DNA from 3 places in the Paenibacillus sp. FSL k6-2145 genome. Region 1 is predicted to be linked to each of the others. Evidence: riboswitches for the same ligand, from Rfam matches in the RefSeq annotation. Region 1 holds a riboswitch; each other region holds the start of a gene.
What was found. A riboswitch is a leader RNA that binds a small molecule or an ion and turns the genes downstream of it on or off. The one in region 1 is predicted to bind cyclic di-AMP.

Region 1 (10,791 bases):
ACAAAAAAAGCCCCAAATTGGGACTTTAAATGGCCTACATCAGACTGCCGACGGGTTCACTTTTAGCGTAGATAAATCATTCAGCCCAGGCAGACCTACCCGGTAACTCCCCCGTGTCTCGACACCACCCACACCCTGGCTACCACTGATGGTATTGTGCAGAACATCACTCATATTGACCGTATCCCGCACAGAGGTGAAGGAGGCCTTGGCTGCCACATAGACCGGGTCAAGTGCATGAATGAGAATTCTGCCTGGAGAACTGGCAAAGTTCGCTCCAGCGCGCAGCAGTGCCTCAAAATGGGACTGACAGGCCCCTGCCACAATAGTGAGGGCGTCCAGATGACGTTCATATTGTCTGGCCACCTGAATGGCCGACACAAAATTTTGCGAGTTCTTATAGCTACCAAGACTATATAAGTCATAGGGCTGACGTGTCTTTAGCACCCCATCATGACCCGTAATGACCACGATATCCGGACGTACTTTGGGTAATAAACGGTATAAGGTATCTGCCATTGCCGATTCATGGACATATTGTCCCTCTGCGGGCACACGAAGTTGCTCATAGAGATCCATACTTTTTTTCAAATAGTTCGGATCTCCATCCAGATGAAGCACCTTTCCAGGCATTTCAAAATAAGCCGGTTCCTGCTGAGCAGACCAATCCTGTACCAGACCTTCCCGATTCCGCTCAGCCTGTTCCATACGATTCTGCTGCAGACGGGACAGGGTCTGATGTGCTTTAATATGCGCCTGTCTGGTCTTGGCGCTTTGTGGTTCGTAGGGAACCTGTATCAAATCGTCCACCGGGGAATCGGCAATCAGCCGGAACTCAGTCCCTTTAATGACCGCAGCATCCAACTGGAGGCCTTCCACCCGAAAAGTCACATCGCCGCCGTATGACTTCCGAACGACCAAGTCTCCGATATTCATCAACGTAATCACCTCTACCCCATCGTATGGGCAAAGACCCGGTTTGGTTCATTCAAATTTTACAGCGCTGCACGTACCCCTGCTTCCCACATTACGGTGCTGAGTGTAGCATACTCTTGCAGACTCAACGTCTCTCCACGTCGGGACGGTTGAATACCTGCCCGCTCCAGCAGAATATCTGCCTGTTCCCGGTTCTCTTTTGTGAAGAAGCGTGCCTTCAGGTTGTTTGAGATTGTTTTTCTCCGCTGGGCAAAAGAAGCCTGTACCACTTCGAAGTAGTGTGCTTCATCCGGAATCTCCACTGGTGGTTGCTCACGCACTTTTAGCTTAATGACAGCTGATTCCACATTAGGTTGCGGAATGAAGACCGTAGGAGGCACAATGCACACAAGCTCCGGCATACTGTAGTACTGAACTGCGATGCTCAGACTGCCGTAGTCTTTTGATCCCGGTGCAGCAGCCATCCGTTCAGCCACTTCTTTTTGGATCATGACAACAATGCTGTCTACCGGCAGCTTCTCTTCCAGCAGTTTCATCATGATTGGAGTCGTTACATAATAAGGCAGGTTAGCCACAACACTGACTTTGTCCACGGATGCAAAATCCGTATTAAACAGCTCAGCCAGATCAAGCTTCAGCACATCCCCATGATGAACACGTACATTCGAATAAGGCTGCATCACTTCTCCTAGGATTGGGATCAAGCGCTGATCAATCTCTACGGCTGTGACAGGACCGGCTACCCGAGCCAGTCGCTCCGTAAGGGCTCCAATACCCGGCCCGATCTCTAACGCGCCCTTGGACTCGTCCAAATCGGCTGCATTAACAATTTTGTTCAGTATATTTTGATCGATCAGAAAGTTCTGACCCAGACTTTTCTTAAATGAGAATCCGTGTCTTTGAATAATCTCTTTCGTTCGCTTGGGCGTTGCAATTTCTATCGTCTCTTCCATATCCTTCATATGCTCACAATCCTTCACGTTCAATTTGCGCTAATGCTGTAGAGAACTCTTCCCGTGTAATCTGAAATACACTGAGACGTTTGTGGAACTGCTTCCCGTTACAATAACCGATGCCCAGCAGATTGCCCATCTCCATGCGACGTGCAGCAGCCTGCGGATGCACAATAAGTCCTGCCGCGATCAGGTCCTCCCAATCGATCAGGCTCGGAGCACCTTCGTATGAAGTATGTACACGCGCCAGAGCATGACGGATCGCCTCCGGTGAGGCATTCTCCACCCCAATGTCACCTTTGCGTGTTGCATCGGCCTCCGGAATGAAGGCATGTTTACAGCCAGGGACCTTATTCGCAATAATTTTACGAATGCGTTCGCCAGCATGATCCGGATCTGTCAGTACAATGACTCCCCGTCTCTCCTGAGCAAGCGCAATCCGCTTCAGAATGCGTTGGTTGATGGCTGATCCACCTGTTTCTATTGTATCGGCTTCAACGGCCCGACGGATAGCTACCGTATCGTCACGGCCTTCCACCACAATGACTTCTTTTATCATGTTCCATTTCTTCCTTTCTAACGCAAAAAGAAGAGGAATATCCTCTTCTCTGCCAAACGGCGGGGGAGACTGAATTCAGACTCCTCCGCCGCATATTCCGCATGAATCATTCATGCAACTATTTTATAGCATTCCCATTTCAAAGTAAAACGATTTTAGTTCGCTTCCGGCTTCACCGGACCGATCACGTAGACCGTCTTGCCTTTTTTACGTCCAAAATTCAGGGCATGCTTCACACTGTCATAATATACATCAATTTTATTGCCTTTGATGGCACCGCCTGTATCTTCCGCACGACGGAATCCCAGACCTTCGATATATACCCACCAGCCAATTGGAATGACTTTGGGATCAACCGCAATGGTGCGCCCTTCCGTTACACGAGTACCGGAAGCTGTTTTAGTACCAATGCCCGGCTCTTCGGAAGAGTAGGCAGTCATGGATACATTTTTAAGTACTTTAGAGTATTTAAAAGAAGTCCCGGATACGGTAATCACTTTGCTGCCCGAGGCAGATGTTTTCTTCGAGTTCGTTGTTGTAGCCTTTTTGGTTGTTGAAGTTTGAGCCGATACGGTCTGAATCTCAGGTTCTTTCACGACCGGTTTTGCTTTGGTGCCGACAGCGATCACTTTATCTACACGATTATTCGCGACAGATTTGCCGACCATTTTTTTGGAGACCAATTCTCCATCCTGAAATACCTTTTCGATATGCTGCACAATTGTGCCTTCTTTGCCGTTCACAACGACACGGTTATCCCCTTTGTACAAGCTAGGGTCAGCCGTTTTAATGACTTTGTAAGCGATCGGTTGCTCTACATCCACTGTACGCTTTGTTACGCGCACTACACGGATCTTCATCTCCGCTTTGATCGCAGTGCCAAGCGCCGGATACACTTTATCATTACTCTCAACTTGAATACCTGATTTTTGAATTGCATCTTCTACCGATGAATCGGTTGTATACAGAGTCTTGGTGTCTCCGTCTGCCGTAATGTTAACTGGAACGGCCCGCTCAATAACGATTCGGTCTCCATCTGTAATCGCCCCATTCATGGACATGGATACCTTATCGTGAGGGCTGACTGTGATCGACTGCTCCTCCAGCATTTCCTGAAGCATTCCTGTACGAGTCTCTACCACCTGAGCCTTGCCATCAATAACCAGTGAAATTTGTTTCCCGGCCTGACCGTAAACGACTAACAAGATCATGATTGTAAGCGCAATTGAGAAAATCGCGATCAATGCCATTTGACGCATGTTCTCATGCTTCCACCGCAACGCGAAAGACTTACTGGATGATCGTGACTCATGGGTCTCTTCTGGTTGGAATGTGCCCACTTCTCCGTCCTCCTTCATAGCCTCGCCGTCTAAAGTAATGCATGATGTCTTTGACGTGACTATACCAAATTTTCTACAGAACACAGATCGGACCAACATAATCCGGTTCTGCACCATGAATCAATCTTCGCAACATGATGTCATCCTCCTGAATACCTACCGTATGATGACAATATTTCTTTTATTCAAAAACAAAAAAGCCAAAGAAAGAGTGTAAGAGGAACTCTTTCGTGGCTTCCGAATGATTTTGAATATCGGAAATTCATGCACGAGGTTGCCTCTCTTTTTCCGCTTGCGAGGTTAGCTGTCGGGTTCGGGCGAAAGAGAGCCGCCCTATCTTGGGTCACCCGCTCATGGCGGACGCCCTTGAATTCACCCCGAGACCCAAAGAAGAAATCAAATACGGCTTCGCAGTTCCCTTCGCTGCTTTTGGGTCAGCGAACGTTGCGCATCGGCCAAATACACCGATGTTTAAGCCCTATTGGTTCCCCCGCTCTCCGTTAACGGAGACTCAGCGAGACTGATTCATGAAAGTAATGTTGTTTCATCGGAAAGTGTCCCTTTGTTCATCCCCCGAACATCTGTCCAATTTTCCGCACAACAATTCACTGAAAAGATGATATCCTGTTTTGATGCATGTTGTAAAGCGTTGATCAAGTACGTTTTTCTGAATATTTGGTTAAAATATTGTAATATTCTTGATTTATTTGAATCAAAGGGCAAATTAACTCCGCTTACCTGCCTTTTTCACCTCATTTGCTCGTTTTTTTAACGAATTCCAAATCGTTCCATGGCATTTTTGGTTGTTATTGCAGCAATTTCCTCCACCGAAATGCCTTTAATTTCCGCAGCTGCCTCTGCAACCAGACGTACATGCGCTGTCTCATTTCGTTTCCCACGATAAGGGTGAGGTGTCAAATATGGAGCATCTGTTTCAATGAAAAACCGGTCCATAGGAACCTTCTCCAGTACCTCTTTGGGCTGCTTTGCATTTTTGAATGTGATCGGTCCTCCGAAGGAGAGATGGAAGCCCATATCGAGACAACTTTTCGCTGTTTCCCAGCTGCCCGAGAACGAGTGCATCACACCACCAACTTCACTCGCTTTCTCTTCACGCAAAATTCTTATGATATCCTCATGTGCATCCCGATTATGAATGACAATTGGCATGTTCACTTCACGAGCCAAAGCAATTTGTTGTCGTAATACGCGATGCTGTATTTCCTTCGGTGAAGTATCCCAATGATAATCCAATCCAATCTCACCGATCGCAACCACTTTTTCATGCTTGCATAAAGATGCAATCCACTCCAAATCACCCTCCTGCATAGTGATCGCATCTACTGGATGCCACCCTACAGCTGCATAGATAAAGTCATATGTTTCAGCGAGTTTCATCGTAGTTGGAATCGTCTCCCGGTTAAAGCCAATGTTGATCATGCGACCAACTCCTGCATCCACAGCACGCTGAATCATGTCCTCGCGGTCCTCGTCGAATTGTGGTGCATCCAGATGTGTATGTGTGTCGAACAGCATCATGTTTGTATCTCCCTTCATGTCGAAATAACGACTATCTTCTTTTTCAAAATTCAATTTGTAAAATTCAATAATTCAATGACTCATACATAAAACATTTTGGGTATCTGTGTATTACATCATTACGTTTGTTTCTTCACAACTACAATATATAGAAGATATACGGATATTCTGATCTATATATTGCTGATTGTACCCATTCTACCTGCTTGCATTTACAAAATTATGTCGATCTACATATACTCCCCATTAAAGCAGATTACTGTATCATGAAAAATAGCTCTTTTAGAAAGTGTTTTGATATCGAAATTCTTCATCGGATTATACCCACACGATTACAAGAAATAGGGGCGTATATGTGACGGTAATTCGTGAATAATCGCATCCACCTTGTTTTGCGGGTAATACAAATGATGTTTCCCTCGGTGAAGCCCACTGATGGAACGGACAATGTCAGATACTTCTGACAACTCACGTAAATTGTCCTGTCGATCCAGAAGAAGAATCTGCTTATCTGTGGATTCATCCGGACGAAACACATCATACGGATTATCCGAAGGAAAATCAATTTCAAGATCATATTCGGGATCGAGACCAGCCTGTACAAAAGCTTCCCGAATCTCTTCCATCATTGTCAAGTCGACCTGTTCAAGCTCTACATACTTATATAACTTGCGATCCATAAAACGTTCGCATAACTCACTCAGAACAGTATCGTCCTCCTTGCGCCACTGCGTAAATGCCGTCTGAATTAATGCTTCATCCAACTGCAAATATTCATCTACGGATAATTCTCCTTCAAATAGTTGAGGGAGTGGATCAATCATGAAGCGGAATTGAAAACCATGCTGTATGAGTGTTTTCGCTCGCTTGAATATTTGCCGCAATATAATTTCAGAACTACGAGTCACCGGATGGAAGTAAATCTGCCAATACATCTGATACCGAGACATTAGGTAATCCTCCACAGCATGCATGCCTGACTCCTTGACTACAATCCGCCCATGATAAGGACGCAGCATCCGAAGGATACGATCAAGGTCAATCGTGCCGTAATTTACACCTGTAAAATAGGCATCCCTGAGCAAATAATCCATTCGGTCTGCATCAAGCGGACTGGTCACCAAGTTCACCACAATCGGCTTTTCATACGTTTTTTGAATGACAGACGCTACTTTGTCAGGAAAATCAGGAGCATACCGTCTTAAGATCGCCCCTACTTCGGTATCACCTGTAATAATGCGACAAGTCCAATCTTCGTGATTCATGTCAAAAGCTTCCTCAATGGAATGAGAGAATGGCCCATGCCCGAGATCATGAAGTAGAGCTGCACAAAGAGCTACAATCTTTTCTTCCTTCGGCCAATCCGAATAATGACTTCTTTCAAATTGAGAGATGATCTTGCGTGTGATCTCATAAACACCTAGTGAATGTGAGAACCGACTATGCTCTGCTCCGTGAAATGTAAGGTAAGAAGTACCCAGCTGACGAATCCGGCGTAAACGCTGAAATTCCGGGGTGTTAATTAACTGCCATATAACCGGATCTTGCACGTGGATATAATTATGTACCGGATCTTTGAATACTTTCTCTTCCGTTAAACGTTGTTCCATGTCGACTCACTCCTTTAATTTCTTTTATATTAACGCTTTGAACTCTACGATTCACCTAAGATTCGACACGTTATGACGAACTTTGTCGAATGAAGTAGTTTTGTCGTTTTCCAAATCGACAAAGCTGACATTGAGGTTTAAATGCGAAAAACAGCTTCCAATCCCTTACCACCAGTAACCTTGTGAAAAACAGCCTTAATTTTAAGCTAATTTTAAGGTTGACTGATTTGGGAATCGTTGGTATGATGAGTATCATAAAACATAAAATAATGTCGAATAATGACAATGATAGTTAGCTGAGAGGAGCACTGATTATAATGATGAAATCAACAGGTATTGTAAGAAAAGTGGACGAACTGGGACGGGTAGTTATTCCAATTGAATTGCGCCGTACACTCGGTATTGGTGAAAAAGATGCTCTGGAAATCTATGTTGACGGCGAGCGCATCATGTTGAAAAAATATGAGCCTGCTTGTATCTTCTGTGGTAATGCAGAGAACGTTACTTACTTCAAAGGTAAAATTGTTTGTAACGAATGTATTTCCGAAATCCCTGCACCTGTGACAAAATAAGAAAAACCAGGTATACTGGACTTATCTAAATTGTTATTTCTAACCTTTTTAATATTCCTTAATGACCTTCCCGGTGTGAACCCCACCGCGGAAGGTATTTTTTTGCCTTGTTATGGGTTCCATTACCCAAAAAGATTCTGTCACACGCGAACCGGAAGAGAACGATAAATTTTGTTTGGAATTTTTCTGAGCCACTCTGCTCTTTTTAATATTCCACTAAGGTTGGATATAAGCTTCTTTTCAAGTTATGTTCCCCACAACAGAAGATATTTGGTTAGATCACTGCTCGATTAATGCATTATATACATCACGCTTTGTCAGGCCGCGATCGGTAGCCGTTTTTTTCATTGCATCTTTACGGTTATATCCTTCACCCTCATAATGGCTGACATGATCCGCTAGTGACATGAGCTGCCACCATGCTTCGCGTTCAGCCTTACGCTCCTCTTCCTTAATGCCTTCTACCAGCAAACAGTACTCGCCAAGAGGCGGATGTTCTTCAAGCCAATCTATACATTCCTTCACAGTGCCCCTTGCGAATTCCTCATGACGCTTGGTTAGTTCACGAGCCAGGACAATCGAGCGATCACCCAGAATTTCTTCGAGGTGGACTAATGTTTTCCGAATACGGTGAGGCGATTCATAAAATAACAAAGTCCCGTTGGATTCGTCAAAAGCCTCCAGCACTTTTCGCATGTCCTTTTTCTCCCGCGGCAAAAAACCGCCGAATGTAAAACGCTCCGTCGGTAATCCGGACACGATCAGAGCAGACAACGCAGCGTTTGGTCCAGGGATGGGAATGACCGTTATTCCTGCCTCCAGTGCAAGCTGTACAAGGTCAGAACCAGGGTCCGAAATGGCTGGCAAACCGGCATCGCTGACAAGTGCCAAATTTTTTCCTTCTATTATATAGCGTATCAGTTCAGGTCCACTCGCCCCCTTATTATGCTCATGATAACTAAACAGCATTGAAGGTGTAATTTCAAAATGGGTAAGCAGCTTTCGGGTCTGGCGTGTATCTTCTGCTGCAATGATGTCACAACTCTGCAAGGTCTTGATGGCCCGGAAGGTCATATCCTCCAGATTACCAATGGGTGTTCCAACCAGATATAGCTTGCCTGACCCTTCAGGTTGCTCCGCATAGCTTTTCTGAATATGCAAAGTCATCTAAAGCCCTCCTTTCGTAGTACGTTCAGCATGTTGCTGACCATAGTAAATATCCATAATCTCTTCGCAGTATTTCCCCTCTTCATTGTAGACAATGAGTGGAGGAAGCATCCTTACTTCTGGTTTACCATCTTTCATTCCTTCAATTAATACCATGTTGGCTTCCAGATGAGCACGGGGATGTACCATCCGAATCCGCTTTGGCTCCAGCTTATACTCGCGCATGAGCGAGATAATCTCTGCAAGTCGCTGCGGACGATGAACCATCGATACTTTGCCGCCATTACGTACAAGTCGACTGCAAGCCTGGATCACTTCTTCCAGGGTACATCCGATCTCATGACGTGCCATTGCCTGATGTGTGTTCATCTTGAGATCACTGCCGTTCAGGGGCATGTATGGAGGATTAACCGTTATTGCATCGTATACAGCATGTCCTGTTTCTTTTACCAGTTCTCGCAAATCACCTTCACGAACCATAATCGACTCATTCAATGCATTTAATTGCACACTGCGACGTGCCATATCAGCCAAACGTGGCTGAATCTCGATCCCTTCCAGACTAGCCTGCGTACGCGTTGTAAGCAGAATGGGAACCACCCCGTTACCCGTACACAAATCAAGTACACGACCCCGTTTAGGTACGGAAGCAAACCGGGCTAATAATACGGCATCCATCGAAAAACTAAACACTTCATCACTTTGAATGATTCTCAGATCATGAGAGAGCAGATCATCAATCCGCTCTGACTCATGTAACACAACTTCATTTGCTTTCATATGTTACGCTCATCCTCCGGTACTCTATATCTCATGTTCGTTTAGTTTAGGTTTATAACCTTGAAAAAAAACCGTAGGGGATCCCTACGGTCACTTCATTTATTCAAAAAAGACAGGCAGAACAGACAATCGCCTTCCGTCCGCAGATGTCCATAATAGACGTTGCAGATATGGAAGCCTTCGTGATACAACCGGGCCAGATTATCATACCCTTCACCCACAACATCTTCACCTGTAGCCGGACCTGCTGGTCTTGCTACGGGAGCGAGTGCTGAGGAGATCGGCAGATCTGCCGGAGCCTCACGTTTGAGCAGTTTGCGTAACTGCTCATTCTCGATGGTAAGCCGCTGATTATCCTCAAGCAGCTCCTTCACAATCATTTTTAACTCTCCTAAATCACCGTGCAACTGACCCAGTTGGGTTTCCATTTCATGAATGTGCGTAAACAGATTTTTCTTTTCCAAGTTTCCACCCCGAAGCAACCTTTATGGTTTACTTGATAACGACGTCATCCAGCGGAAGTTCTTTGACTTTACTGATGTCGAACAGTTGAACATGGACTGTGCGGCTACCGGCATTAATTCCGACAACTTTTCCTTCACCCAATGAGGTGACGACCAATTTGCCTACAGCTGGCAGTTCTTCTCTCACACTTTCATAGTTATCATGCTCAAATTTCAGACAGCACATGAGTCTTCCGCACAACCCTGAAATTTTCGTCGGATTCAGTGACAGGCTCTGATCTTTAGCCATCTTGATTGATACCGGCTCAAAGTCTCCCAGCCAGGAAGAACAACACAACACACGGCCGCAAGGTCCGATTCCGCCAAGCATCTTCGCTTCATCACGTACACCAATCTGTCTCAGCTCGATTCGTGTCCGGAATATGCTTGCCAGATCCTTGACCAGCTCCCGGAAATCAACTCTTCCTTCAGCTGTAAAATAAAATATAATTTTATTGCGATCAAACGTAAATTCCACATCGACCAGCTTCATTTTGAGGCCATGGTCTTTAATTTTATTTAAACAAGTACCGAATGCTTCCTTCGCTGCACGCTTGTTCTCATCAACCACACGGGCATCTGTCTCGCCCGCAACGCGGATGACTTTCTTCAGCGGCAACACCACATCGGACTCGCCCACTTCCTTCTTACCAACAACAACCTTACCGTACTCTACCCCCCGCGCTGTCTCCACGATAACGCAGTTTTCTTTCTCAATGGGAAGGTCCAGGGGATCGAAGTAATAAATTTTGCCCGCTTTTTTGAAACGGACACCCACTACACTGTACAAAAAATTAACCCCCTTGTAAGCCAACCCCACTTCGTCTGAAGC
Region 2 (10,791 bases), 1.6 Mb from region 1:
CCTTCGGTTAATCCGTTGAACCCGTGAATCTGGCGTTTGCCGCCAAAGGTTGTGAGTTCAACAGGTTTCTCTTCACCAGGTTCGAAGCGAACTGCGGTGCCTGCCGGAATATGCAGGCGATGTCCAAAAGCTGACGTGCGATCAAAGTCCAGTGCTGCATTAACTTCATAGAAGTGAACGTGAGAGCCGACCTGGACGGGGCGGTCGCCGCGGTTAAGGACAATGAGTCGTAGGGTTAAACGATCCGGATGACAGATGATGTCGTCATCTGGCTTCAAACGGTATTCACCAGGAATCATGGTTTCTCCTGCCTTTCTCAGCGTATAGGTTCATGTACGGTAACCAGTTTTGTACCGTCAGGAAATGTGGCTTCTACCTGTACTTCAGGAATCATATCGGGAACACCATCCATACAGTCTTCACGTGTCAGGATGGTGCCTCCGTATCTCATTAATTCGGCAACACTCATTCCATCCCGTGCTCGTTCCATCAGTTCGGAGGTCAACAAGGCGATGGCTTCGGGAACATTCAACTTAAGTCCGCGTGCTCTTCGTTCACGGGCGAGGTTAGCGGCCACGGTAATCAGGAGTTTTTCCTTTTCCTGCTCAGTCCAGTGCAAGGCAATCCGACCTTTCGCTTATAATGTCTGATATGTTCATGGATCATGTTATATGTTAAATATACTCACACAGGGTGAATCCTTTGTCAATAAGCTTCAAAGCTTATTAGCAGTATGCATGAAACGAGTAGGCATGAAATAAAATTATGTAAGCTATATTGACATGAAGAGTGTAACCCTCCATAATTTGGATCAACGAACATTTCGGACGCAAATGACCTTAATGTTCGTCAATAGACTAAAAAAAGGGAGTGTAGGCTATTGAAGAAGAGGTCGGTCAAGTTATGGAGTATTTTGCTGGGTGCGGTCATTGTGATGACAGGATGTGTGGAGGGCGCTGCGCCGCCTGAAGCTTCGGGTTCAGGTGGTACAGGAGAGCCGGCTGCATCCGGTGATACGATTAAAGTTGGCATTCTTCACTCTCTCAGCGGAACGATGGCGATCAGTGAGGTATCTGTTAAAGATGCCGAGATGCTTGCTATTGAAGAGATCAACGCCGCGGGCGGAGTTTTGGGTAAACAGATCGAGCCTGTAGTTGAGGATGGCGCTTCGGATTGGCCTACTTTTGCGGAGAAGGCTGGGAAGTTACTGCAACAGGATAAGGTAGCTGCTGTATTTGGTGGATGGACCTCTGCAAGTCGGAAGGCTATGCTCCCAGTGTTTGAACAGAACAAAGGTTTATTGTTTTACCCGGTGCAATATGAGGGATTGGAATCGTCGCCAAATATTTTTTATACAGGAGCAACAACGAATCAGCAGATCGTTCCATCTGTAACTTGGTTACTGGAGAACAGGGGCAAGACGTTTTATCTGCTCGGTTCAGATTATGTATTCCCAAAAACGGCCAATCAGGTCATTAAGGCACAACTCGCAGCAGAAGGCGGCGAAGTAGTGGGTGAGGAGTACACACCGCTGGGCCATACCGATTATAGTACCATCATTAGCAAAATCAAAGCTGCGAAGCCGGATATTGTATACAATACGCTGAACGGAGATAGCAATGTGGCCTTCTTCAAACAATTGAAGGATGCCGGAATCTCCTCGGATCAGATGACAACCCTCTCGGTGAGTGTGGCGGAGGAAGAAATCCGTGGCATCGGCGCAGATGTATTGAAGGGACATCTGGCTTCGTGGAATTATTATCAGACAACGGATACACCTGAGAATGCAACATTTGTTGCCAAGTATAAAGAAAAATACGGTGCTGATCGAGTGACAGCTGATCCGATTGAAGCGGGATATGTGGCGGTTTATCTCTGGAAGGCGGCGGTGGAAAAAGCAGGATCAACCGACGTAGAGAAGGTGAAGGCAGCTGCCAAGGGTCTAGAGTTTGATGCCCCGGAAGGTAAGGTAACCGTGGATGGAGAGAATCAGCATATCTACAAAACCGTACGGATCGGTGAGGTGCAGGAAGATGGGCAGTTCAAGGAATTGTGGAATTCTGGTGAGCCTGTCAAGCCGGACCCTTATCTGAAAACGTATGAATGGGGAGCTTCCCTCAGCGCTAAATAACATAGAAACCTCGCAATAAAACAGGTAACTCGCTTCAAAGCAGCCGAAACATAAACGAGGGTGTGACAACACATCCTCTCACCGTATCACGGTAAAGCGTTACTGTGGTGTGGGGAATGTTGTTGCCGCTAATTGAAGTCATGTTGAAATATCGAGAGTCACGGTATGGAGGAGGGGATAGCGATGGATATGTTTATCCTGCAGATGTTCAACGGTCTGAGTATCAGTTCAATTCTGTTGTTGATTGCATTGGGGCTTGCAGTAACGTTTGGCCTGATGAATGTCATCAATATGGCTCACGGTGAACTGATCATGATCGGTGCATATGCAACGTATGTAACACAAAATCTGTTCATGTCCTATGCTCCAGCGGCGTGGTTTGGTGCCTACTTTGTTGTGGCTCTACCGATTGCGTTCATTGTAGCTGCTCTGATTGGCTGGTTGCTTGAAGTGGTGTTGATCAGGCATCTATATGGCAGGCCGCTGGACAGTCTGCTTGCGACATGGGGTGTAGGCATGATGCTGCAACAACTGGCCCGTACAATATTCGGAGCACCAAATGTGGGAGTATCCAGTCCGGCTTGGCTCAATGGGGGATTGGCGATCTCGGATGGTATTGTATTTCCGTATAAACGAATTTTCATTATCGCACTGGTTGCGGTTGTGCTGTTGTGCATGTATCTCTATATCTATCGAACATCTTCCGGAAGACGAATGAGGGCTGTAATGCAAAATCGGAGCATGGCGGGGTGTCTTGGGATTTCGACCAGGCGGGTAGATGGCATGACCTTTGCGATTGGTTCGGGCATTGCCGGAATTGCTGGCTGTGCATTAACGCTCATTGGTCCGATTGGTCCTTCACTTGGTACGTATTATATTGTGGATGCGTTCATGGTCGTTGTTCTGGGTGGGGTAGGGAAATTGGTTGGAACCGTGTGCGGTGCACTGGGGATTGGTATGTTCAACACGCTGTTCGAAACCTATACCTCGGCCTCCATTGGCAAGGTGCTTGTGTTTGTATGTATCGTTGCTTTCCTGCAATGGAAACCACGCGGTTTGGTCGCGATGCGCACACGGAGTCTCGATTAACGTGAAGAAGGGGGTTAGTTCATGTCGGCATTACTCAAGACTGGCAGTCTGAAAATGAGGATTATCTGGGCGGTTGTACTCATCATGATGTGTCTTGCTCCACTAATCTCCACGGAGTTTCGTCTGAGTCTGTTAGCCAAGTTTTTGGCGCTGGCGATCCTGGCCATTGGTCTCGATCTGATCTGGGGTTATGGCGGTGTGTTGAGTCTTGGGCATGGGGTGTTCTTTGGTCTGGGTGGATACGCGATGGCGATGTATCTGAAGCTTCAGGCCAGTGGAGCAACACTTCCTGACTTCATGGGATGGAGTGGTCTCAGTGGTCTGCCATGGTTCTGGGAGCCGTTTCGTTCTTTCCCGGTGGCGCTGTTATTGGGGATAGCCCTTCCGGCATTGCTCGCCTTTGCCCTGGGGTGGTTTACGTTCCGTAACCGGATCACCGGTGTATATTTTACCATCCTGACTCAAGCCTTGGTTCTTATTACGGTAACACTCTTTGTTGGTAAACAGGAATGGACGGGTGGGACAAATGGCATTACCGGATATAATTCGATCTTTGGTTTCACACTTCATTCCGCAGGAACAACAATTGTTCTCTACTATATAACGCTTGCTGTTCTGGTGATCGCGTATGTGCTCTGTCGTCGAATGGTGAACAGTCGGTTTGGTCAAGTGCTAGAAGCTGCGCGTGATGGAGAGAATCGGGTGCGATTCCTCGGATATGATCCGGCAGGATATAAAACGCTGGCTTTTGCTTTTTCCGGTGCGCTTGCAGGCATCGCGGGCATGTTGTTTGTTCTTCAGGTGGGTATTATCTCGCCATCGATGATGGGGATTGTGCCTTCCATTGAGATGGTCCTGTGGGTTGCATTGGGTGGTCGCGGTACGCTTATTGGAGCGGTCATCGGAGCGGTGGTGCTGAATGCAGCCAAAACAGGCATAAGTGAGGCTTATCCCGAAGGGTGGCTGTTCGTCATTGGTGGGCTCTTTGTAACGGTAGTTTTGTTCATGCCAAACGGTATTGTAGGTGTATATCGTCATGTCGTTCGCTTGCTGAAGCGGAGAGGAGAGAGTGCGCATGTCCAAGTCACTCGGGAAAAACCTAAAGTCTACTGAGGAATCAGCGGTGTTAGTAGCCGAGGGCATTACGGTGGCCTTTGGTGGGTTCGTTGCTGTCAAAGGCATGAATCTGAAGCTGCATGAACATGACCTGCATTTTCTGATTGGACCGAATGGTGCGGGGAAAACCACGATGCTGGATGTGATATGTGGCAAAACCAAACCGATGTCCGGCTCGGTAAAGATGGCGGATGGTACGGAATTAACAAGACTGAAGGAGCACCAGATTGTTCGCAAAGGGGTGGGACGCAAATTCCAGGCGCCATCGATCTTCGCGGGTCTGACGGTACAGGAGAATCTGACGCTGGCGGCGGAGACTCGCCGTTCTCCTCTACAGGCCATCGGTATTCGTCGATATGGAAAAATGAGTGCTGCCATGGAGCATGTTACTCTCCAGATTGCTCTGCAAGACCGCATTAACGCCCGTGCAGGAGCATTATCCCACGGGGAGAAGCAGTGGCTGGAGATCGGTATGTTGCTCTTGCAGGAGCCTCGTGTGTTGTTGCTGGACGAACCAGCGGCGGGCATGACGGATGAAGAGACACACAAGACCGGACGACTTCTGCAAGAAATTGCGCGTGAACGCTCGGTTGTGGTGGTGGAGCATGATATGGAGTTTGTGCGAGAGTTTGCAGCCAAGGTGACCGTGATGCATGAAGGCAAATTGTTGAAGGAAGGTACGATGGCGGAAGTGCAGGCGGATCCGAAAGTGGCAGAAGTGTATCTGGGCAAAAGGAGGGATGACCATGCTGTCGCTGCAACGAATTGAATCCGGCTACGGGGAAAGCAATGTGCTTCGGGGTGTAAGCCTGGACGTACAGCCTGGGCAGGTGGTGTGTCTGATGGGCCGTAACGGTGTAGGTAAAACGACGTTGATGAAAACATTGATGGGGCTGCTCAAAACACGCAAGGGCAATATTCAGTGGCAAAATCAGGAGTTATCCACGTTGGATACAGCCAAGCGTGCAAGGGCGGGGATTGGTTATGTACCGCAGGGGCGGGAAATTTTCCCGCAGCTTACGGTGAAAGAAAACTTATTGCTTGGTCTGGAGACAAGTGCGCCGGGAGTAAAAACGTTCCCGGAAGATGTGCTGGCGATGTTTCCAGTACTTGCGACGATGTATGGACGGCAGGGCGGGGATCTGAGTGGTGGACAGCAGCAACAGTTGGCATTCGCCCGGGCATTGGCTTCGCGTCCGGGGTTGTTGCTCCTTGATGAGCCGACAGAAGGCATCCAGCCTTCTATCGTGGAGGACATTCGGCAGGTTATTTTGCAGCTCAAGGCAAAGGGGAACCTCTCGGTTCTGCTGGTAGAGCAGAGTATCGATTTTGTACGAAGTGCCGCAGATTACATCTATATCATGGACAAAGGAACCATAACCCTGCATGGGACACCGCAAGAACTGGATATGTCGCAGTTTGAACATCATCTCTCCGTATAGTTGTAGTTAGTCGGCGAGTGGAGGAAGGTTTCAGGAACGCTCCAATGTGCGCACTTCAGACAATGCCTTCTTCAATTGGTGTTCTGTCTTTCTCTGTTCGGTAATATCCATGTGTGCAATCAAAGCGAGATCGGTATCCTGAATTGAATTTGCATAAGATAGAGGGGTGAGTTCTACACGAAACCACCTCTTTTCGTTGTATACAGTATACACGCAGATGTCATATGTATGATTTCGATTAAAGGGTATTCCGCGTTCTTTCAAATTCTGTGCGACAAGTGCCATGTTAGCGTTCTTGCCTCGTTTTGCCCAGGCTTCCGTCAGATGCAGGTAATGTCTATGATTACTGTGTGTATCCGGGGATGGTGAGCATTGACCGAGTCCCTGTTGCCAGGCACGGTTACAACTTTGGATAATCCAATTGTGATCAACGATGATGAGCTGGTGACGTATGGACTGGAACGACAGCCTCTCCAGATCGGATGTAACATGTCTCATGGATGGGACCCTCCTTTGGCAGAAATCTTATCTCAGTTCATCTGGAATATCCAAAATATCAGCGACCAGGTGCCTGAATCGGGTTGCTTTGCGTGTGCCGTGAATAAGATTGGATAAACGATAGGGTGGGATGCCATGCTGTTCACAAAAGGTCTTCTGGTCCACTTGAAGTTCGGTTAGCCGTCGTTTGATGGCCCATCCGAACGGAGTAACTGGTTTTTTCTTGTTCAAAAGGGTTCACCCCTGGTTAGAATGTAGTATTCAGCCGCCCTTTCTTCATGTAAAATATATAGAAATGCGAGCTGTATGTTTCATTATATACGTAAATTCGTCATCTAACAATTAAAAAAGACGGAAAAAAGTGTATTTTGTGATGATAAATGGCGTAAATACGTAAATAAAACAAATAAAATGACAAAAAACACGTCGGCAAGGAGGTTGCCGCGTGTTTTTTAGTTTGTCTGAATAAAGGGGAGCAGGTATGAGGAGGAAGAGGATTAGGCCCTGTAGGCATGAAGTCCAGCTCCAAGCATATGGAAACTGGGGAAAAATGATTTCATGGACATCGAGGTTGGCTGTGCCAGTCCATCCGCAGCCGAGGCGCTGACGGTCTTCCATTCATTCTCCAGATCTGTGGCCAGGCGGACCATCAGATCCTTGGTTGTATCGTTGTTCAGGGGAATGACTTTGGAGGCTTCGGTTATGCAGGCATTCATGGCTGAATGCAGGTAACCAAGGACCGCCTCCTCGACCGGGATGTCGAGGTGGTGGTTAATCCAGGCGTGAACAGTGGAGAGGCAGCCAACCGAATCGTATTTGGCAAAGATCTGTTCGAGCTGGCTGAATTCAATCCAGGGGTGCAGAGCGCGTGCAAGTCTGATCAATCGTTTACCCATGGCGGCAGCTTGTTCTCTGAGATCTCCAGGGGTTCGCTGAACATGGACGAGCTTGTCGATTAGAGCTATCCGCCATGTATCCTTGTGATCTGCTGCGGTATAGATGCCTTTGATGGCCATACCTTCTAGACGAACGATGCTCGGATGCAACTGACAACGCATGAATGATTCGAGATCTTCAGCATTACGAATGGTACCCTCCCTGATATGGATATCCATGCCGAAGGAATGGGTGAACCCTCCAACCTGAATAGAGGAATCAAGCAGTTTGACATAATCGAGCAGCTTATTCCCACGGTTCACAATCATTCGCCTCCTGTGTTCGTTAAATGTCACTTAAAGTGACATTTATATTCCTTTTTGTTTGCATTATGTTTAAAAATCCGAATTATATGATAGTTATCATCCCATAAATGTCCGCCTTTTGTCAATAGTATCAGTTGAATTTAATGGATTAAATCTGTGATTCAAATATTTGTGTTATTTTATATAACATATAAGGTTAAATATCTGCGAAGTGCAGGGAGGACTAGATATAAATGAATCAATAAGATCAGCTCAATCCGGAAAGGAGGGGATCAAATCTAATGTATGCAGTTCATGGGTAAAGATGACGAGATTATGCGATTTTTGATGAAAATGCCTAGCTGAAAAAGAAGTATTAAAAAATACTTTACTTTTGGTTCTGAACCCGGTATAATCAATTCTGTTGCCGATTATTTACGACATGCGGTCGTGGTGGAATGGCAGACACGCTATCTTGAGGGGGTAGTGGGCGTATGCCCGTGGAGGTTCGAGTCCTCTCGACCGCATCATATGAACGATTAAAAAGAAGCTTTCCATTAATGGAAGGCTTCTTTTTTTGTCTTTTTGAACAGTTTGACATCAAAGTTGATAAAAAAGGCCATCCATTACCGGGGCAATGCTGCTCTACCTTCCGGCTACGGGTGGCCAATGTATTATTTTTGCAGCAAGTTCTTGATATCTTCTTCAATCTTGTCCGGTGTTGTTTTGGGAGCATAACGTTTAATTACCTGTCCGTTCTGATCCACAAGGAATTTGGTGAAATTCCATTTGATTGCTTTGGAGCCGAGCAGGCCAGGAGCTTCTGTGCTAAGGTGCTGGAAGAGAGGGTGAGCGCTTGAGCCGTTCACATCAATTTTCTCAAACATAGGGAAGCTCACGCCATAATTCATCTGACAGAACTCGGCGATATCGTCGGAAGATCCTTTTTCCTGGGCAAACTGGTTGCTTGGAAAACCAAGGACTTCAAATGGCGCATCCTTGAACTTGTCTTGCAATTCTTGCAGACCTTTGAATTGAGGTGTAAGGCCGCATGAGCTTGCCGTATTCACAATCAGTAACACTTTGTCACGGTAGTCGGACATTTCAACTTCTTGACCGCGAAGGGTATTCACTTTGTAATCGTAGACTGTCATCTAAATCGCCTCCATGATATCATCTGATACCTCTTATTATATTGGTTACAATTAAATAATGCAAAACTAATATGGTGTTAAATGAATCAAAAGAGGCAAGTTGTGCAGAATGCGTGAATGAAATGCGTAGTGATTTTCGTCAGAGTGAGAATTAGATAGATTTAAAGAGATGGATAGAGTATGACCTTGTTGTAAGCGCTATTATATGTGAGTATTGCCGAAAATCTGTCGATTCGGTGATCTGTGCGGACTTTACACCGACATGGCGCGGGTGTATGATTCATAACGTAATTTCAATTTAAACTAAATTGTACCTGAAAAACGAAACAAACGATAATATCGCTCGATCTTATTTTAAGATATACGAACGATGTTTTAATCGCTGAGTTTCCATTCATTGATGAGTGGGAAACGGGGGAACCAACAGAATGCGCTGTCCAGGACAGTAGGCATTCATGGGGTGAATTTTCCGGTGACAGCCGGAAATAGGGCGACTCTCGCGCCCGAATCCGTCAGCTAACCTCGTAAGCGTTAAAGGGAGAGGCAACAAGCCGTACGCTGGTTCATGGCGTTTTCGCCATGGGTTCTTTAAGAAGCGTTCGGGAGGCCTTGGTCCCCCACGCTTCTTTTTTGTTGTCTTTTCACGCCAAGGGAGGAACGAATGATGGATACTGAGATGATCTTAGTGACTGCTCCAAATGAAGCAGGACGCAAATTTATTAAATTGCTGATGTACAAAAAAATGCCGTTTGCCGTTCTAACCAACAGTGCAGGGGAAGAGCGCAGACTCCGTAGAATCGGAGTAGAACATGTCATTCGCATGAATACGGCTGCAGCTCAAAAATGGTTTTTGCCGCAGGGCAGCGTAGGCAACGTGTTTATTTTCGAGAACAGCCTGAATCTGACCTGTCGTTATTTACAGATCTGCCGTTCATGGACATCGAAATCCCTGTGCGTCATTACAGAGCAGAGTCATCCTAAGGGCATCTATCGGGGCATGGGCGCAGACCGGATTGTATATTCGCTCAATGGGGAAGTTGGCTTTCTCCTCAATGGGTAATGCCATAGCTTGTGATTGCTCAGGTGTAAGGTGCCTGTTATAATTGAATGTATCGATAAACGGAAATTTGAGGAGACTCATGCATGATGGTGAGTCTTCTTTTTTATGGTTTTAAAGGTAGTTCAAGACTTTTTGACACGAACTTTTAGATTTGGATCAGGAATCACCTGTGGCTTACAAGGAGGAATTGGCGTGCCGGATGTAGGTGGATTGAAATGGTTGTTTTTTGATGTTGGAGATACGCTGGTGGATGAATGGGAGCCGGTTGATGATATTATCGGACAGTTCGTCCGTGAAGCCTGTGCTTTGGGATATCCGGTAAAGATTGAGGCGGTACGCGAACTGTTCGCGAACTGTTACCGAAAATATGAGCAATGGCCTATGAGAGTGGCGATTCGCACATTCGTTGAAGACGAGGGACACCAGAAACAGATTCAGGACAAGTTGAAGTTTCAAAAAGATCTTGAACGTCCTTTTCCTTCAGCGGATTCCGTTCTTCAGCAGTTGTCACGGTATTATCGTATTGGCATTATTGCCAATCAGAGTCCTGGAACGGAAGAAAGACTGGAGAGCTACGGCTTGCGGAAGTATGTTGATGTTCTGGCGTGTTCGGCTGAAGAAGGAGTGTCCAAGCCAGACCCTGAGTTATACGCTGTGGCCTTGAAGCAGGCCGGTTGTGAACCGGAGGAAGCCGTCATGATCGGCGATCGGATCGATAACGACATTATACCTGCTCGGAAGCTGGGCATGCGTACAATTCGGATTATGCAGGGTTACGGAAGATTCCAGCCAGACCGATCGGATGACGAACGTGCGGATTGGACTGTTAATTCATTGGATGAACTCCTGCCATTACTGGTGCCCAATCAGGATTAGATAATTGTTTATTAGAGTTTAGCGTTTTATTATAAAAGGAAACATGTTGCTGTATTGCAACAATAAAGGCTGATCAACTTGGGTATAGAATACCGCAGTTGATCAGCCTTTTTAGTATTTAGTCGATAAGAACGAGATTAGAATAACCGAATCGTCTGAATGATCAGATATACATTCAGCACAACGATAATCGCGGCAATGACCCATGAGATGATTTTGAGCCACAATTTGTTGGCGAATGCAC
Region 3 (10,791 bases), 2.2 Mb from region 1:
GTGTTATATCAAAAAATGCAAAAAAAGACTCCTTAAGCATTAGCTTAAGGAGTCTTTTTGTTAGATGCGGTCGAGAGGACTCGAACCTCCACGGGGGGGTTAGCCCACACGGACCTGAACCGTGCGCGTCTGCCAATTCCGCCACGACCGCATATTGTATCTCCGTCATCAATATTGGCGACAAGAAATAATATATCATGTGGAATCTATCATGTCAACACTGAAAATAATAACAATAAAGCCCGAACCAGACATCCATGTCGATTCGGGCTTTACCTTTAACTACAAATTACAGCTTGGAAGGCCAGTTGCCATACCAGGCATAACCGCCTCTTCTTTCTTTATCAATATCACTTAATTTGTATTTAACTACCCCGTCACGACCAATAAAGATTGGTTTATCCGTTCCGATCTCATAGAAGCGTGCCCAAATTGGTGCAGCTTTGGAATCTGCGATAATTTTACTGTCTCCATTAGCTCTTTCATACTTGTAACCCGTAATTTTCACCTTGTTAAACCAAGCCTCAGCTCCTTTAATGGATGCGGTAATTTTAGCGTTAGCAGGTCTGGTTTTTAGAAATTTAACAATCGTTACACTCTCTCCAGCTGTCAGCGATGGCACTTCGTAGATTCTTGCGCTCGCTGGTTTAAGGGAACTGGAATCATGTTGTTGTCCCCATGCTGTCAGCTTACCACCTGAAACGACTTGTGTATTCAGAATCGCCTCCACACCTTTGGCAACTGAATTTTTACTGCGGTTAGCAAGTGTGCTGTCGATAAATGAAAAATCACCTTTGCGGGCTGCTACTTCATCCAGCATGATCATTACATTAATCATGGCATCATCATTATAGGTAATGTGCTTGTGATATCCGGAGCTTTGGTAGACCTGTGGCCATCCTCCGTTTGAATACTGCATGTTGATCAAAAAGTTAATTCCTTTGATTGCAGCTGTGGAGTATCGCGGATCATTCGTCTTTTTAAACTCCTTCGCCAATCTTCTAATTTCTGAGTATGTAGCCTTGTTGTCTATCGTGGACTTCGCCCACTCTCCACTTGTCTGTTTATAATCTTTTCTCCAACCTCCATCTGGCAGCTGGTTCTTCAAAATATCAGAAATACTCGCTGTAGTACCCGATGCATCCGCAGCAGATACCGTCCCTACAGGGAGAACTGCCATTCCAACTGCTGAGAACACCATCGTACATGCCAGGACAAAAGTAATTATTTTCTTCGCTTTCAAATGTAACACTCTCCTATGTTCGTTTTTATAAATCTGCCACTTCTACTTTACCTATGATAAGCGTCCCCAAACCTCCTTTATTTGTATTTATCGCATAATAAAATCAATTTTAATCCAATATGTGGATTGGATAATCAGATAATATGCAAAAAATCGATTTTTGTCAATATATGCAACTTAATGAATATAATCTCTCTAATTCTACATAACGGAATAGTTCTTTTAACTCATGACAAACCTATTTATTTATCCAAATTCGTCTTAAACGAATCAATAATGACGTTTTTGTCATGAATGATACCCAAACTTAATCCCTTCTTTCATATAAAAACCTTAATTCCGCTAACATTGAGGTATTACGAAGGGTTTTAAATGGGTTTGACAATTACGCATTTATGCAATATAGTTTCAAATAGTTACAAAAACTTAATTATTCATTGCCGAGTTTCATGTTTGAAAACGGGGGAACCAATTTGGGTGAATTATTCTTATACATAGGAAATATAGGGAACCTTCTACCGAACCCTTAGCTAACTCCGTAGGCATCGAAGGGAGAACATTGATTTTGAAAAAACTGATTATCTCCATTTTTGGAGCAGCTGTATTATTTACATCCGGGGCAACAAGCACAGAGGCAAGCAGTATCAACTCCGTAGTGAACAACATGACAGGTATTCCTTACAAATGGGGTGGCACGACTGTAGCCGGCTTCGACTGTTCTGGTTTTATGAGATATCTTTTCAACAAATACAGCATTGAATTGCCACGTACTTCTCAGCAGCAAGCCAAAGCAGGTACTCCGGTAGCCAAAAGCAATGTTCGGACAGGTGATCTGGTGTTCTTTAATACAACAGGCAAAGGCATTTCACATACAGGTGTATATATCGGCGGCGGACAATTCGCTCATGCCTCCAGCAGTAAAGGTGTAAGCATCACGAAGTTATCGAATCCATACTTCAATGACCGCTATGTAACAGCACGTCGGGTAACTGGACAGTTTATGTATGATAAAATGTTAGGTAAAATGTAATTCACATACAAAAAGGCATCGGTTATTAACCGGATGCCTTTTTTGTACTTAAAATGTATGTTGCATTGCTTACTAATGCAGCGCCTTCTGCACTCGCATCGCACCCTGAGACAGGGCATGTCCTCCTCCAACAGCTCCGGCCACGGCTACGGTCTCCATAATCTCCTGATCTGTTGCACCCTTGGCACGTGCTTCTTCTACATGGTAGAAGGTACATACCTCATTGTTGGCGAATAATCCAATGCCAAGTGCAATTAGCTGTTTTGTCTTGGCATCAATCACGCCTGGTTGGAAGCATTCTCCCGTAAACTCATGATATGACTTCACCACACCTGGCAGTACATCGCTTAATGCTCCAATCTGATCCTTGTAGGCATGAACTTTATCATTCATCAATGTCATGGCTTGTAGCACACCCTCTCGGCTATAGTTACAGATCTTCCTCACTGTACCTATCTTCTCTCCCGAGTGAGTCAATTATGCCAAGAAATCATGGTAATTCCAAACATTTAACGCTCATGGCTCTGCCATAATTATAAGCTGTTACTCACTAAGTGGACTCTGGCGCGGCTCACTGAACAGCTGATATTTGTAACTGCGATCCAGCTTAACGACACGTCGATTCTGACGACGGATAAGTACCTGCTGGCCATCCCAGGCAACAACAATCCCGGTTACATCGTTAGATTCCAGCTCGTCCCGTACTACTCTTACTTTCTCACCTGACAGACGCAGGGCGTCCAGTTCTGTATCACTTATCATCTTCATGGCTCCTATATTCCAAATTTATTTACAAAAAGAGACCTAAATGAAATGTCATTTAGGTCTCACGTGACTGTATTGGACTGTCATGTCATTCGAAATTATGTCCCGACTGAAAGTTACCGCTGCGCGTGCTCTTTGCTGTCGTTCTTCTCGAACCAAAAATCAAGCACTTTGGCAGACATCACACGTTCTTCAAGGTACTCCACTTGATGCGGTGTAAATTGTTCTTTCCAAGAGAAGGACAACTCTTCGCATAAGCCTACAATCGTCAGTAATTCTGACCAGGCAACATAGCGTTTGTACCAGAAAAATTGAGGATGTTCAATCATATAGGGATAAAGGTCATCGAATTCCGTATGTTTACAATCCAGGGCACGTTCAAAATGAACTTTCGATTCCGCCAGCTTATCATTGAAAAATTGTTCTGTTGCCGGTTGGTTCCCCATGGTGTTGCCTCCTCTCCCTAACATAACCCCATTATAAATGAAATCGGCGGTCATGCAAAGGCATAGTTCAAAAAATAGGCCCTATTCCTTTAAAATGTCACATTTCGTTATCGTCAAATTGTACCGTACCATCGTTCAGGGAACGAATGCGTACCAAGGCTTCCACCGGAATACCCTGTTCACGAATCGTGCGTGCCCCTGCCTGAAAACTTTTCTCGACCACAACGCCGAATCCGACAAGTTCCGCACCGGAACGCTCGATAATTTTGATGACGCCACGAGCGGCATCGCCATTGGCAATGATATCATCAATGAACAAAATACGGTCATTCTCATGAATGAACTCGCGGGATACCATAATGTCAGTTACAATTCCTTTGGTAAAGGACGGTACACGTTCACAGTAAGCATCAGGATCAGCCAGAAGTGTTTTTTTGCGACGGGCGAATACAAGTGGCACCCCAAGTTCATAGGCTGCGGCAAACGCAACCGGAATCCCTGAGGATTCTACCGTGATTACCCGAGTTACTCCACTTTCACGAAAACGGGCAGCGAACTCACGTCCCATCTCCATCGTTAATGCAGGATCAATCTGGTGGTTCAACAGACCATCCAGCTTTAATACTTGATCCGAGATAACCACACCTTCTTGTAAAATTCGTTGTTTCAATAATTCCATGATTTGACCTCCCAAGCCTATCCTATGAGGTAAAAGTATCATATATCTATCTATAAGTTCAAGCGAAATTGCCTGGGCGCTTTCCTTGGGACGCAATTCAAGCCAAAGCTCATTATCGATTGTCATGACTTTCGTGGGTCAAGCATACCTTGTACCATGGTACCCGCATGTCCAAACTAAACAGGGGCCTGAGAGGGGAAACACATGAAACAGGCATTTCGGGTGCTGCAGATCGCATTTACATACATCGGAACGGTTGTCGGAGCCGGCTTCGCTACAGGGCAGGAAATTTTGCAGTTTTTTACCCAGTATGGCAAATGGGCCACCGTCACCATAGGCTTATCCACCATGCTCTTTGTCTGGTTAGGTACCAAAATGATGCTGATCGCTCATGATACCGGGTCCCGCTCTTATGAGGATCTGAACAAACATTTATTCGGCCACAAGGCAGGCAAATGGATCACCTGGGTAACCCTTCTCATTCTCATTGGTGTGAACAGTGTCATGCTTGCCGGAGCAGGTTCCGTTTTTGTCGAACATCTGGGTTTGCATTATCAGACAGGTCTGATCGTCACACTTGTAGGGACATATCTGCTTCTCGGTCGGGGCATTCAGGCCATCCTACAAATGAATAGCATCGTCGTGCCCATGATGCTCCTGTTATCTCTGCTCATGATCACCAGTACGATCCATCATCCAGGTGCTTCCCGATTCATCACACTGACGACAGACTCAAACCCTATTCAAGTGTGGCTGTCTCCACTGTTGTATACTTCATTCAATCTGGTGTTGGCTCAAGCTGTTCTTGTGCCAGTAGGTAACCAGATTCGTAGTCGGAATGTGCTGAAGTGGGGTGGAGTTTTGGGTGGAATTGGCGTTGGTTTCATGCTGATGGCAGCTCATTTTGCCATGTCAGCTCAGATGCCCGGCATCATCCAATTCGAAATCCCGATGGGTAGTATTGCCTTTCAACTTGGATGGGCAGTGCAATCTGTATATGTATCCCTTATTTTCATGGAAATATTCAGTACCTTTGTAGCCGATATCTATGGAATGACCTTGCAACTGAGACAACATATACGCGTTCACCCCCGTTTCATTACATTAACCATTATGCTGTTGTGTTACTCACTCAGTCAGTTTGGATTCAGTTCCCTGCTATCCATCCTTTACCCCATCTTTGGAAGTATGGCATTAATCTGGGCTGCCAAATTGGTACTGAACCGCTGGGGCGCCTTTCGTAGACGCAACAATATATAAATCTCACGGTCCATGTGCTTCATGAATATGAGCATCCGTTTGCCTCATAACCACAAGTCACCGCGGTTACTCTTTCCTTAAACATGACAAAAAGCCGCTGTTTATCACAGCGGCTCGCACTTTTTGCCCTACGTTTTAGGCTTTGCTAGGAAACTGCAGATACATCTTTTTCAACTCATTGACCGATCTGCCGAGCGAGTAATGTGTCTTGGCTTTTTCACACGCTGAACGGGCAAGTTCATAACGATAAGCCGGGTCCAGCATCACCTTTTCAAGCGCTTCAGCCAATGCAGAAGGATCTTCTGCCGGTACAAGCAACCCATTGCTACCGTTCTCGATCTGTTCCGGTATACCACCTACATCCGTACCCACAAGGGCAAGACAACTCAGCGCCGCTTCAGCGAAGACGGAACCAAATGCTTCTGCCCGTGAAGGAAGTACAAAAATATCAAAGAATGGCATGAATTCCTCAGGGTGCAGTGTGTAACCATAGAAGATGGTCTCATTATAGATCCCCAATCGTTGTGCCAATTCTTCCAGATCAGGACGAATCGGTCCATCTCCAATAATATGTAACACATAATCATGACCTCGGCCCTTCAGTTCCGCACAAGCTTTGAAAAGAATATCCAACCCTTTTGCCGGAACAAGCCGACATACCGTGACCAGTTGTGGTATCGCATTATCATGAGGAATCGGCTTAAACCGCTTCTCATCAAATCCATTGGGAATCACACCGATGACATCAGGTTCCTTCACGTAGGGAGCCAGATAACGACGGAACGAATCCGACACCGTCAAGAGGCGCTCTGCCTGATGTTCCAGCTCACCATATATCGCAAGCAGGAATCGATGCTCGGGTCCATCCGTTTCAATGCGTCCATTAAGGATTAATTCTCGTTCATAACTAGAGTGAATCGTCTGAATGAGGGGTGTATCCGGGAAAACCGTTTTCATCGCAAGTCCTGCAATTGGGTGGTGTGCATGGATCAGATCATAGGGCTTCTGAATACGCAGTTTGGTCCACCAAAGATAATCACGATAGGTTTGAATATATTTTTGGACAACAGGACTATCCTGATATTCCGTCCAGTCAAACGTTTCGAACTGAACTTCCTCTCTGCCCTTGTTGCGAATTCGCTTTGGCAACGAGAACAGATCCATTTCCCACCTCGGGGTTGTAAATCTCTCTTGCATATACGGAATCATAGAGGATACACCTCCGGGCTGCTCCGGAGGAAAGAAAAGCGCCTGCAGCAATTTCACCGTTAGTTTCCCCCTTTCTAACTTACGTACTACTCTACTATCCATTATGACATAGGGAAGCCGGAACATCTATATTACGTAAGATAGTGCAAACTTTTGGCTATTTAAACCGCTCAATCAAAGCTACACTGATCAAGCTTTTGTTCACCAACTCGTATATACAACATATTCATGAAACGTGCCCCTCAGAAGCAAAAGCTTTAATCCAGCTGTTAACCGCTCGCGTTTGTCGTCAACATAATCATTGGGTATTCAGAATTCTCAGCTCAGTAGCTCCACGGGCTTCTCATATGTACTGTAACCATCTGTCTCTCCCAAAAAAGTATACCCGTTCCGCGCGTAAAAGGCGTTCAACGTTGCGTTGCTCGCTCCGCAATCTAACCGAACCGTATGTTTGCCTTCAAAATGTATGCCACTGCTGGACCATTGCAAAATGGACCGTCCCAGACCGCTCTGAGCATATTTTCTTCGAATCGCCAGCCGATGCAGATAAATTGCACCATCCTCGGGATGAGCTTTTGAACCCCAAAGATGAATATCCCAAGGGCTTGGCTGAACCAAAAGGATGACCATCCCCGCTACGTCCGCTCCTTTTTTAAATACAAACACATCTCCACGCCGAATCGCCCCTGCCGTATCATGAGAATCTTCCCCTTTAAGCAGAGCGTTCCATTGGGAAGAACCTTGGCTCTGTAACCATTCGGCTGTCTCCACCAGCAGCGACATCACATCGTCCGTATCTTCCGGCTTCGCCTGAACCGCTTGAAAACCATCGTTAATATATTCGCTACTGATCCTGAATGAGTGCATCATTGTTCTCCTCCGCTTCCTGATCTCTTTTAAACTAATGGTACTATACCGGGAAATGGATTTTTCGTCAAAATGAGAACAAAAAAAGGTAAAAGGCGGTTGCCCTTTACCCATCTATTCTGGCTTCATCAATAATCTGATTTCGATACAACATCGTCAGGTGCAAGGTATCAAACTCCATTTCCTTGTCCAACTCCTGCATCAACACTTCGACTAGACTCTTTCGCTGAATGCTGGTACCAGGAACCTCGTAATCAATGTATCCCGTCAGATCGGAATGAGAAGTGTCTATTGTTGCTGTTCCCACAGGCAATCCACCTCGCTCCTGAAGAAACAGCTCATATACTCGGAACTCCCGATCCTTACGCTTCAGCATGACATAACATGTTTCTTCAGCAGCTTCCAGCTCATCCAGACCCGATTCATCGGTATCCTCAAACTCCTCGGAGAAATCGCGATGTACCCACTCTAGCGTCTCAAGTTCGTTGCCCTGATGCCACATGCGGATCGTAATCGTATCGATGATATCTTCATCCAGCTCTCTGACCAGCAACTCTGCCGCAGCTTCCAATTGATTCTCTTCCGGCTCGTCATACCAGTGTATTTCACCTTGTACATCAGCGCCATATTGTTTCAAGGAAGCTTCTGCAAGTTCCTGCCCTTCGACATCATTGAATATATACGTCGATATACTGCGTCCCGCGCTTACCATTTCCATCTCCAGAACCTGATCCCGATCTTCATATGTAAACGATTCGGCTTGTGAAACAGGAATTACCTTACTTTCACTGGTGTCTATATCGTCATAGCTGCCTTCGTCATGATTCATATCTTCAGACGGCCATGTGTTCTCTGACTCAGGCTTATGGAGAACGGAATGTAATGAGCCACAACTAACCAGCACTTCATAATATGCAGCTTCCAACGCGTCTGCAAGAGATCGGACATAGGCATGCACTTTTTCCACGATACGTTCCTCTGTACCATCTGGCAGAGACTCCTGCTCGATCTGAAGACACCCTGATAAACGATCTCCTTCTCTGTACACAAGGAAAAGTGAGCCTGCATATTGACCATTAACCATCACGTCCTGTACTTCTCCACCTGATGTCCGCAGGTCTGCAACCAATTCCACATCATAATTCATCACGTGTCCTCCTCCATTCCTAACGTTATTCTCTTAGGATGCCCCTGAGGACGGTAGATTATGAGGGAAGCGTGCATTTTAAGTATAAGATGTAGGGTTAGACGGATAACACATATTTTTGGATTGCGTGTGCCACACCCTGCTCGTTATTGGAGAGTGTAACCTCGTCCGCAGCAGCTTTCACCTCTTCCGGTGAGTTATCCATGGCAATGCCTTTGCCAGCAAAGGTCAGCATCGTAATATCATTGAAGTAGTTACCAATCGCCATAATCTCCGAAGGCATAATTCCTTTCGATTCGGCAAGCCTTTTCAGTGCAGCGCCTTTGGACGCTTCGGGATGCATCAGATCAATAAAAAAGTCACCACTCCGTGTCATATAATAAGGCAGATTCCAGGTAGACCATTCCTGAAGCACTGCATCCATCTGTTCAATCGGACCAAATGCAGTGAATTTCGCCAGCGGTTCTGTCATGTCAACCCACTTGGGTAACTTCAGTGGCTCTGCCATAAAGTTGTAATACATCTCACGCACCTGCAAACCCAAACCTTCCGGTTGATCCACATACAGACCAAATGCTGTATTGATATCAAAATGTACTCCATTGGTTCGACAGTAGGATATGATTGGCTCCAGTCCTTGTCCATCTAATGCAAAATGATGAACCACTTCACGGGTATCGACTTGCGCAGTAACGGCGCCATTATGTGTAATCACATATCCATCCAGTCCCATCTGCTCCATAAAAGGAATCGTGTTGGCAGGACCTCTACCCGAACACAGAACGATCTCTGCTCCCTGACGGGAAGCTTGGATCAAGGTCTCCTGAGTCCATTCGGTAAGTTCATGATGATCATTCAGCAATGTTCCATCTACATCAAGTGCAATTAATTTATAAGTCATTCTGGCTTCATCCTCATCTGTTAGTAGTCGCACCCACCCAAACCCTCCCTTCCGAGGGAGGGCCCCAGAGGGCTCTGCCCTCTGGACTCCCGTCTTGCTCACCGGTGTTAGGTCGGGTCTTGCTATGTCACGGTTGGCGTAGGAACGCTTATTGCCGGGCACACCGCTGGTTAGCGGCGCTCCCGCCCAAGCTTAACCGGGACCATTACGGGCAGGGCTTCGCTCTCTGCCCGGCTCCCTGCTTCACTTCGTGAAGGTCGGGAGCTTTCTCGCCTGCGGCGTTTAGTATCGGGGCTTCGCTTCCCTCCACGACTCCCTGCTCCGCTTCGCGAAGGACAGGAGCTTTCTCGCCTTCGGCGTTAGTATCGGGGCTTCGCTTCCCTCCACGACTCCCTGCTCCGCTTCGCGAAGGTCGGGAGCTTTTACTTCCGCAGAAGGTTCATCTCGTCTGCGGTTAGTTCACGATAGCTTCCGATAGCAAGATCGGAAGCTAGTTCCAGCTCACCCATGGCAACGCGTTTCAGATAGATCACACGCTTGCCTACCGCCTGAAACATACGTTTTACCTGGTGAAACTTCCCTTCGTGAATAATAAGCGAGATTGACGAAATCGTGCCTTCTTCCGTTTCTTCCTGACCAAGTATAGTCAGTTCGGCCGGCAGCGTCTCGTATCCGTCATCCAATTGAATGCCCGCCTTGAAACGTTGCACATCTGCTTCATCCACGTTTCCCAGCACACGGGCTTCATAGGTTTTGGGCACATGCTTGCGTGGAGATAACAGATCATGAGCAAGTGGACCATCATTTGTGAGAATGAGCAGTCCTTCCGTATCCTTATCCAGTCGTCCCACAGGAAAAGGATTGAACACCCGATCCTCTTTGCGTAGCAGATCCAGTACCGTCTTATCTCTGTTGTCCTCGGTAGCAGACACAACACCCGGAGGTTTATGCAGCATCAGATAGATCATCTCCCGATACACAATCCGCTCGCCATCGGCTTCAATGACGTTGACCTCGGGATTCACCTGTACACCACTGTCTTTCACCGCTTTGCCGTCCACATGGATTCTGCCTTGTTTCACCATCTTTTTGAGTTCACTTCGTGTTCCCACACCCATATGGCTTAATATTTTGTCCAGACGTAGCGTTTGTTTGCCTTTTCCACTCATACCGATGTCCACCTCCAGCCTGCCGGATATTCATTCTTCAGCACACCATCCAGCCATTTTCCCCAGCCAGCGGCA

Region 2: another riboswitch for cyclic di-AMP. It lies ahead of NZ043_RS16340 (hypothetical protein); the one in region 1 lies ahead of NZ043_RS09465 (3D domain-containing protein).
Region 3: another riboswitch for cyclic di-AMP. It lies ahead of NZ043_RS19680 (C40 family peptidase); the one in region 1 lies ahead of NZ043_RS09465 (3D domain-containing protein).

Annotation. Positions count from the first base shown of each region.
Region 1 covers NZ_CP150267.1:2,151,249-2,162,039, reverse strand. The annotation lists gene yabG (sporulation peptidase YabG) at 40-936, opposite strand; gene rsmA (16S rRNA (adenine(1518)-N(6)/adenine(1519)-N(6))-dimethyltransferase RsmA) at 996-1,898, opposite strand; gene rnmV (ribonuclease M5) at 1,903-2,448, opposite strand; gene NZ043_RS09465 (3D domain-containing protein) at 2,604-3,788, opposite strand; cyclic di-AMP (ydaO/yuaA leader) riboswitch at 4,062-4,315, opposite strand; gene NZ043_RS09460 (TatD family hydrolase) at 4,557-5,327, opposite strand; gene NZ043_RS09455 (HD domain-containing protein) at 5,660-6,937, opposite strand; gene NZ043_RS09450 (AbrB/MazE/SpoVT family DNA-binding domain-containing protein) at 7,255-7,509, shown strand; gene rsmI (16S rRNA (cytidine(1402)-2'-O)-methyltransferase) at 7,789-8,676, opposite strand; gene NZ043_RS09440 (tRNA1(Val) (adenine(37)-N6)-methyltransferase) at 8,677-9,456, opposite strand; gene yabA (DNA replication initiation control protein YabA) at 9,552-9,920, opposite strand; gene NZ043_RS09430 (stage 0 sporulation family protein) at 9,949-10,749, opposite strand.
Region 2 covers NZ_CP150267.1:3,710,150-3,720,940, forward strand. The annotation lists gene NZ043_RS16280 (urease subunit beta) at 1-299, opposite strand, end outside; gene NZ043_RS16285 (urease subunit gamma) at 317-619, opposite strand; gene urtA (urea ABC transporter substrate-binding protein) at 881-2,131, shown strand; gene urtB (urea ABC transporter permease subunit UrtB) at 2,315-3,220, shown strand; gene urtC (urea ABC transporter permease subunit UrtC) at 3,242-4,333, shown strand; gene urtD (urea ABC transporter ATP-binding protein UrtD) at 4,296-5,105, shown strand; gene urtE (urea ABC transporter ATP-binding subunit UrtE) at 5,083-5,778, shown strand; gene NZ043_RS16315 (hypothetical protein) at 5,809-6,276, opposite strand; gene NZ043_RS16320 (hypothetical protein) at 6,304-6,507, opposite strand; gene NZ043_RS16325 (urease accessory UreF family protein) at 6,774-7,475, opposite strand; tRNA gene NZ043_RS16330 (tRNA-Leu) at 7,902-7,984, shown strand; gene NZ043_RS16335 (glutathione peroxidase) at 8,132-8,611, opposite strand; cyclic di-AMP (ydaO/yuaA leader) riboswitch at 8,982-9,157, shown strand; gene NZ043_RS16340 (hypothetical protein) at 9,273-9,671, shown strand; gene NZ043_RS16345 (HAD family hydrolase) at 9,864-10,547, shown strand; gene NZ043_RS16350 (Nramp family divalent metal transporter) at 10,685-10,791, opposite strand, start outside.
Region 3 covers NZ_CP150267.1:4,397,360-4,408,150, reverse strand. The annotation lists tRNA gene NZ043_RS19690 (tRNA-Leu) at 66-151, opposite strand; gene pelA (pectate lyase) at 290-1,252, opposite strand; cyclic di-AMP (ydaO/yuaA leader) riboswitch at 1,672-1,803, shown strand; gene NZ043_RS19680 (C40 family peptidase) at 1,809-2,273, shown strand; gene NZ043_RS19675 (carboxymuconolactone decarboxylase family protein) at 2,346-2,675, opposite strand; gene NZ043_RS19670 (hypothetical protein) at 2,817-3,035, opposite strand; gene NZ043_RS19665 (hypothetical protein) at 3,155-3,484, opposite strand; gene NZ043_RS19660 (xanthine phosphoribosyltransferase) at 3,582-4,163, opposite strand; gene NZ043_RS19655 (hypothetical protein) at 4,368-5,423, shown strand; gene NZ043_RS19650 (glycosyltransferase family 4 protein) at 5,559-6,689, opposite strand; gene NZ043_RS19645 (GNAT family N-acetyltransferase) at 6,951-7,499, opposite strand; gene NZ043_RS19640 (hypothetical protein) at 7,606-8,646, opposite strand; gene NZ043_RS19635 (Cof-type HAD-IIB family hydrolase) at 8,744-9,547, opposite strand; gene NZ043_RS19630 (pseudouridine synthase) at 9,970-10,716, opposite strand; gene NZ043_RS19625 (RsmB/NOP family class I SAM-dependent RNA methyltransferase) at 10,713-10,791, opposite strand, start outside.